One region of the Hypericibacter sp. genome, then DNA from elsewhere that is predicted to be linked to it. Evidence: riboswitches for the same ligand, from Rfam matches in the RefSeq annotation. Region 1 holds a riboswitch; the other holds the start of a gene.
The links. A riboswitch is a leader RNA that binds a small molecule or an ion and turns the genes downstream of it on or off. The one in region 1 is predicted to bind cobalamin.
Positions count from the first base shown of each region.

Region 1 (3,730 bases):
GCGCCGCTCGCAGCCCGGGCCGGCGACGAAAGCCTGGCACCGGCCGATGCCAGCGCCATCCATCAGGTGATCGAAAACCAGATCGACGCGTTCCGGCATGACGATGGCGCCACCGCCTTCGGTTTCGCCTCGCCCTCGATCCAGCAGAAGTTCGGCGACCCGGGCAACTTCATGGCCATGGTCAAGACCGGCTATCCGCAGGTCTACCGGCCGAAATCGGTCGAGTTCGAGGAGCTGTCGGTCGAGGATGTCGGACCGGTCCAGAATGTGCGGGTGGTCGGCCCGGACGGCGTCCCGGTTTTGATGATCTATCTCATGCAGAAGCAGCCTGACGGCTCCTGGCGGATCAACGGCGTCTATATGACCCAGGCGCCCGACCAGAGCGTCTGAGCGCCCGCGCACGCCCTTGACGGCACCCGGCCGGTGCTGGAGAAGTGCCGGCCATGAGCGCACCGCCGGACAAGAGTTTCCCGGTCACCTGGGAAGAGCTGCATCGCAACGCCAAGGCGCTGGCCTGGCGGCTGTCGGAAATGGGTCCCTTCACCGGGATCGCGGCCGTGACGCGCGGCGGACTGGTGCCGGCCGCGATCGTGGCGCGCGAGCTCGATATCCGGCTGATCGATACGGTCTGCATCATCAGCTATGACGAATTCAGCCAGGGCCAGCTCAAGGTGCTCAAGGGCGTCCCCGGCGACGGCCAGAACTGGCTGATCGTGGACGATCTGGTCGATACCGGCCGTACCGCCCGGGCGGTCCGCGAGATGCTGCCCAAGGCCCATTTCGCGACCATCTACGCCAAGCCCGCCGGTAAGCCGCTGGTCGACACCTATGTGACCGAGGTCAGCCAGGACACCTGGATCCTGTTCCCCTGGGACATCGAGCCGCAATTCATCCAGCCGATCGCCAAGCGCCGGAACGGGTGAGCGGCCAAGGGCTCGTTCCGCTGGCGACCGGCCGATCCGGTGTTGCGCTTCGTTTGAAAACTTGGGCGGGCCCGCCCGATTGAAAATTGGCGCGAATCACTCAAGCCGCGCCGGCGCCCGCGCACCCACCCTGCATCCCCCTTGCCCCGTCGCATCCGCATGCAAAACGGTCGCTGGTGTGCCGCTTGATCTCCGTCCCCTCCCTTCGCTTGACACCCGGTGATTCAGGGTGGCACCGTCCGATTCTCGATGGTTCCCCGACGGATGAATTCCAGGGGATCAAAAGGGAACACGGTGTGGACGACCCAATCGGGGCCAAAACCGTGGCTGCCCCCGCAACTGTAAGCGGCGAGCCTGTTGCCTTCACGACCACTGGGAAACCGGGAAGGTCCGGCGTCAGGCAGCGACCCGCGAGCCAGGAGACCTGCCATCGAGGGATTGGATTTCAACATCGGGGCGGGGTGCCCTGGAGGAAGCCATGACCATCATCCCGACGATTCTTTGGTGCAGATCCGCCCAGGCGACGCCGCTCCCGGTTCGATCCGGAGGCGAATCCCGTGGTCGCTGACGCCCGTTCCGCCCCTTCCGGCCCGACCGCCGGCAGCGCCGAGATTCCCGCAGCCGCTCTGTTCGATCTGCTGCTGGTGCTCGACACCCATCGCCAGGACGAGGACCGCCTCAACCTGCTGGATTGGGTGATGTCGCTGCCCGACGATCTCGACCCGGCCCGGGCGGCCCGCGCCGTCCTCGACTATCAGAGCGGATCTCCGGGGCCGACCTTGTCGGCGCCGCTGCATCAACTCCTCGATGTCGTCAGCCAGTTCTCCTTGAGCCGCCTCGCGCAGTTTGCCGGCGAGCGGCGCCGTTCCCGTTTCCATCATCATCCAGCTTTTGGGGAGTCCCTTACGTGAACACGACCCGTACCCACGCCGACGGCCGTACAGATGTTTCCGTCGCCAGCCGCGCCATGGCCGTCGCCTTCGCCGCCTTCCTCGGCGCCTTCCTGATTTTCGGCGTCGGCTTCTCGCATGTCAGCGCGTTCCACAATGCCGCCCATGACGTGCGGCACTCGAACGCGTTCCCCTGCCACTGATCCAGGCAGCCCCAAAAAGGGGCACATCCATGGAACTCCTTCGCAAACTGATCTTCGCCGCCGCCGCGGCGGGACTGATCGCCGGCGCGTTCGTGACCGTCGTGCATCAGGTCTCGACCGTGCCGGTGATCCTGAAGGCCGAAGTCTATGAGAAGGCGGCCGACGCCGCCGAAGCCACGGCCAGCACGACCACGACACCCACCACACCCACCGACGGCAGCTCGACCGCGGCCAGCGCGGCCGACAGCAGCATGGCGAACATGCCCGGCATGGAACATGAGGCGGGCGAATGGGAGCCGGCAGACGGCTTCCAGCGCAATGCCTTCACCGTGCTGGCGGATCTCCTGACCGGCGTCGGCTTCGCGCTGCTGCTGGTCTCGGCCTTCGCGCTGCGGGGCGGCGCGATGAACTGGCAGACCGGGCTCTATTGGGGTCTCGCCGGCTTCGTCGCCTTCACCCTGGCGCCGGGCCTGGGCTTGCCGCCGGAAGTGCCGGGAACGCAGGCAGCGCCCTTGCTGGCCCGTCAGGTCTGGTGGGTCTTCACGGTGGCCGCAGCTTGCGGCGGATTGGCCTGCCTCTTCTTCGGGCGCAAGCCGCTCTGGTGTCTGGCGGGCCTGGCCCTCCTGGTGGTGCCGCATATCGTCGGCGCGCCGCAGCTCGACCACGCCGAAAGCGCCGCGCCGGAATCGATCGCCCATCAGTTCATCGTGGCGGTGGTCATCACCAGCCTCGTGTTCTGGGCCGCGCTCGGCACGCTCTCGGGCTATTTCTACCAGCGCTTCGTCAAGCCGGCCTGATCCTCAGGGACGGTTCCGGCGACGGAATCGAAAGCCTCCCGCGGGTGAACAGCCCCGGGAGGTTTTCATTTTTCGGGCCTCGTCAGTTCTCGGGAAGCGACAGCGGCCAGTTGTCGATGAGGCGCGTGCGGCCGATCCAGACGGCGACGAAGAGCCGGGCGGCGCCTTGCGGCGAGGCCGACGGCGTCAAAGTCGCCTCGTCCGCCAGATCGAGATAATCGAGCCGGTCGAATCCGGCGGCCGGCAGCTCGCCACGCGCCTGGATCAGCGTCGCCTCGATCTCGGCGCCGCCTTCGAGCCGCGCCGCCAGCGTCTGCATCAGCCGCGGCAGCTTGGCCGCGATCTGCCGCTCGGCCGGCGTCAGGTAGCGATTGCGCGAGGAAAGCGCCAGGCCATCGGCCTCGCGCACCGTCGGCACGCCGACGATCTGGGTCGGAATGTCGAGATCGCGCGCGAGGCGCCGGATCACCTGGAGCTGCTGGAAATCCTTCTCGCCGAAATAGGCGCGGGTCGGTCCTGCCATCAGCAGCAGCTTCGAGACCACGGTGGCGACGCCGGCGAAATGGGACGGGCGGAAAGGCCCGTCGAGATGGCGCGTCAGTCCCTTGACCTCGACCGTTGTCGAGAAGCCTTGCGGATAGACGGTCTCGACCGAGGGCGCGAACAGGAGATCGCACCCGGCCGTCGCCAAGAGCGCGCGATCCTTGGCCTCGTCGCGCGGATAGGCATCGAAATCCTCGGCCGGCGCGAATTGCGTGGGATTGACGAAGAGCGTCGCCACCGCACGGCTGCATTCGGCCTTCGCCTGACGCACCAGCGTCAGATGGCCGTCATGCAGGGCCCCCATCGTCGGCACCAGCCCGATCGTCTCGCCATGCCCGCGCCATTCGGCGATCTGCGCGCGCAACTCCGCGACC
Region 1 covers NZ_JBOHKS010000234.1:3,725-7,454, reverse strand. Annotated here, with positions in the region: gene ACREE8_RS18380 (DUF4864 domain-containing protein) at 1-390, shown strand, start outside; gene gpt (xanthine phosphoribosyltransferase) at 444-923, shown strand; cobalamin riboswitch at 1,157-1,369, shown strand; gene ACREE8_RS18370 (hypothetical protein) at 1,481-1,834, shown strand; gene ACREE8_RS18365 (CbtB domain-containing protein) at 1,831-2,016, shown strand; gene ACREE8_RS18360 (CbtA family protein) at 2,046-2,813, shown strand; gene panC (pantoate--beta-alanine ligase) at 2,896-3,730, opposite strand, start outside.

Region 2 (3,730 bases), on a different contig from region 1:
CCGGCGTCTGCAGCAGATCGACCGCCGACATGCCGTCGGCGATCGTCCCGGGACGTGCGGCGAGAAGATGCATGAGCTGTCGCGAACCCCGACCGGCTGCCGGATCAGGCGGCGCCGAGCGCGGCCGCGATCGCGGCGCGGTCGAGCCCCTTGAGCCCGATCACCACCAGCCGGCTGTCGCGCGCCTCGTCCGCCGCCCAGGGCCGATCGTAATAATGCTGCAGCCGCGCACCCACGCCTTGCAGCAAGAGACGCATCTCCTTGCCGCCGACGGCGAGGAACCCCTTCACCCGCAGGATGTCGTGGCGTTCGATCAGGGGCTTGAGGCGTGCGAGCAATTCCTCGGGCGTGCGCAGCATCGGCAAGGTCAAGGAGAAGCTCTCGAAATCGTCATGGTCGTGATCCTCGCCCTCGAGCTCGTGATGCGAGGGCCGCGACGCCAGATCGTCTTCGGCCGCGGCCTCGATGCCCAGCAGCGTCTTGGCATCGATCCGCCCGAAGCTTGCCGGCAGGATCTTCACCGCGCGGCCCAGCTCGGCATTGATCGCTGCCTCGGCCTTCGCCCGCATCGGCCCATCCATGAGGTCGATCTTGTTCAGCACCACCAGATCGGCGCAGGCGATCTGGTCCTCGAACACCTCGGCCAGCGGGCTTTCATGATCGAGCGCCGCGTCGGCGGCGCGCTGGCGATCGACCGCGGCCGGATTTTCGGCAAAGCGTCCCGCGGCCACGGCCGGCCCGTCCACCACCGCGATCACGCCGTCGACCGTGACGCGCGCGCGCACTTCCGGCCAGGCGAAGGCCTTCACCAGCGGCTTGGGCAGCGCCAGGCCCGAGGTTTCGATCACGATATGCTCGGGCGGATTCGGACGGTCGAGCAGCGCCTCGATGGTGGGCAGGAAATCGTCGGCGACCGTGCAGCAGATGCAGCCATTGGCCAACTCGACGATGTTCTCCTCGGGGCAGCCTTCGATGGCGCAGGCCTTGAGGATGCTGCCATCGACGCCGAGCTCGCCGAACTCGTTGATGACCAGCGCCAGCCGGCGCCCGTTCGCCGACTTGATCAGGTTCTGGATCAGCGTGGTCTTCCCCGCCCCCAGAAATCCGGTGACGATGGTGGCGGGAATGCGCGCCCGACTTAGCGAAACGAGCGGCGGCTTGACGATCATTTCGGCAATTCTCCTTTGAGGGCTAGCGGCAGACCGGCGGCGATGAAGATCACGCGGTCGGCGACAGCGGCGACATGTTGATGGAGGCGACCCGCATGGTCGCGGAAGGCACGGGCAAGCGAGCTCTCCGGCACGATGCCGAGCCCCACCTCGTTCGATACCAGCACGACCGGGCCGCCGGGCCGCTGGATCGCGGCGCAAAGCGCTTCGGTCGCGCCATCGATGTCGTGCTCCTGCTCCATGAGATTGCTGAGCCAGAGCGTCAGGCAATCGACCAGCAAGACGCCGCTTTCGGCGCGGATCGCTGCCGGCAGATCGAGGGGTGCCTCGCGCGTGACCCAGCCGGGCCCACGCTGCTCGCGATGGAGGCGGATGCGCTCGACCATTTCGGCATCGCCCGCTTCGGCGGTCGCGATATAGGTCCGCGGATTCGCGTTGGCGAGCAGCGCCTCGGCATAACGGCTCTTGCCCGAACGCGCACCACCCAGCAGAAGAACGCTGCCGGTGAGACTCAGGCCGGACGATGACGATTGAAGCCCTGCAGAAACGCGCATCAGGCCTCCCCTCCCTCCGAGGATCGGTGTTCTGGATCGGCCAAACAGGTTTCCTGGCTCGCGGGTTGTCGGCCGACGGCGCCTTCCCAGCTCCCGACATCGGGAACCAGTGGCTTTACATGCCGTCGGGCCTCGCCGCTCACAGTTGCGGGGGCAGCGCCGGAATCGACCGGCTTCCCTGGCTTGGACCGGGGCCGAACCTACAGGAACCCTCCCCCCAAGGCCAGCGCCGAACCCCCTTGGCCGGCGCGCCGGCGCAGGGTTTGGCCGGCCATGCCGTGAACCTTGGGTGGCTTCCCCTGGAACCACCTGAAAGGCCCTCTGCCGACGGGCTTTTCTGGGTTTGTTCCGAAGCGCGAGCAGACCTGGAATGGAACGGCAGGGCCCTCGCGGTCGGGCATCAGTCCGGCGACTGAATGGCTGCCCCGCCCGATCGTGACTTGGCCCTGCCCAGGCGGGACCGCCGGTCATTCCCCCCGCGGTCCCGCCGCCCCTCCTCAAACCAGGGGCACTAAGAATCACGTCGAAGTCATCCTCCTGCGGTTTCGGCATTGGGATGAAATCGCCTCGCCCGACATGACCTTGCGGTAATCAGGGCTGCAGACACATCGCCTCACTTGCGATGTCGGTAAGGCTCGCCACCTCTCGCGGCGGGGGCCCATCGCCGCCGGAACTCCGGTGCCAACTACAGAGGTCAATCGTGATTCGCTCATTCACTCTGCTTCCCGCCCTGGTCATTCTCTTCGGTCTCGGCGGCGCGAGCCTCGCCATGGCTGCCAATGCCAGCAGCGACAAGCCCAACAAGTCGCAGGCTGCGCAGACCGACGTGCACGAAGCCAAGACCACCACGAAGGCCGTGACTTCCGATCCCAACTCCAGCATCTGCACCAACACCGCGACGACGGAAAATTGCACCGCTCAGGGCAATTGATCTCGATCTGAAGCACGGAACAGCGGGACCGGCAGGAAACAGCTCTGCCGGTCCCGTTTCGCGTGAGGTCGGATTCCTTCTCCCAACGTGACCTCGCCGTGAAATGGAAGACACAAAGGCCGAAACGCCTTGAGCCTTCGGCACGGCTCGCCATCTCTCGAAAGGGGTCGCCAATCCACCGGAAATCCGGTGCTGAGAAATGAGGTCCATCATGACTCGCTCATCGACTCTGCTCCCCGCTCTCGTCGTTCTCTTCGGCCTCGCAGGCGCAAGCCTCGCCATGGCGGACGATGCGAGCTCCACCAAGACGACGGCATCGCCGTCCGTGAACAAGACCACGGACAAGTCGACCTCTCAGTCCAACTCCTGCGATACCGCCCCGATGTATGAGAGGCCGGACTATTGCCACCCCCGCGGCGGCTGATCGTGATGGCGCCGCCGACGGCGAACATGCCTGTCGGCTCTGCCCTCTTTTTGGGGAGTTCTCCCCGCTCAACATGGCCACACGGTGAATTAGAAGACAGGCCGGCGAGCTCGCCTTGAGCCCCTATCCGCCCACGCCAATCTTCAGACAGGCGAGCAAGCCTCGCCGAAATGCCGGTGGCAACCATCGAGGTCTATGATGATTCGTGCATCCACACTGATCCCCGCCTTCCTGCTCACCGCCGGGCTGGCCATGTCCGGCTATGCGGCGACCCAGGCATCGAACGACAATCTCGCATCGCCTGGCCATGCGACGGTCGCCGTCGCCGCCAACGATTGCGTCGGCAATAGCCAGCCTGACCCGCAGGATTGCTATCCGCCCAATCGCCAGGGAAAGCGCGACTTTCTGAAGCACTCCGCTTGAACACGTAGCCCGCAGAGAGAGTGTCGCCGCCAGGGCATCACCCGGCGAAACACTTCCTCTTTATGGTTAAAAGAACGGGACTGCCCGGAACCCCACCGGCAGTCCCGTTTTTATTGCTTTTCAGGCGCTTCACCTAAATAAGGCGAAATCTTGTCAGGAACGGCGCAGGGCTTGGGAGCCTGCCGCGTGAATAGGTCCAGATGCCGGTTGTTGGTAAGGAGAGCCTCCT
Region 2 covers NZ_JBOHKS010000019.1:27,168-30,897, reverse strand. Annotated here, with positions in the region: gene cobN (cobaltochelatase subunit CobN) at 1-73, opposite strand, end outside; gene cobW (cobalamin biosynthesis protein CobW) at 105-1,169, opposite strand; gene cobU (bifunctional adenosylcobinamide kinase/adenosylcobinamide-phosphate guanylyltransferase) at 1,166-1,723, opposite strand; cobalamin riboswitch at 1,750-1,932, opposite strand; gene ACREE8_RS01300 (hypothetical protein) at 2,424-2,654, shown strand; gene ACREE8_RS01295 (hypothetical protein) at 2,866-3,078, shown strand; gene ACREE8_RS01290 (hypothetical protein) at 3,274-3,501, shown strand.
Region 2: linked by a shared signal. The riboswitch ahead of cobU (bifunctional adenosylcobinamide kinase/adenosylcobinamide-phosphate guanylyltransferase) and the one ahead of ACREE8_RS18370 (hypothetical protein) in region 1 are both predicted to bind cobalamin.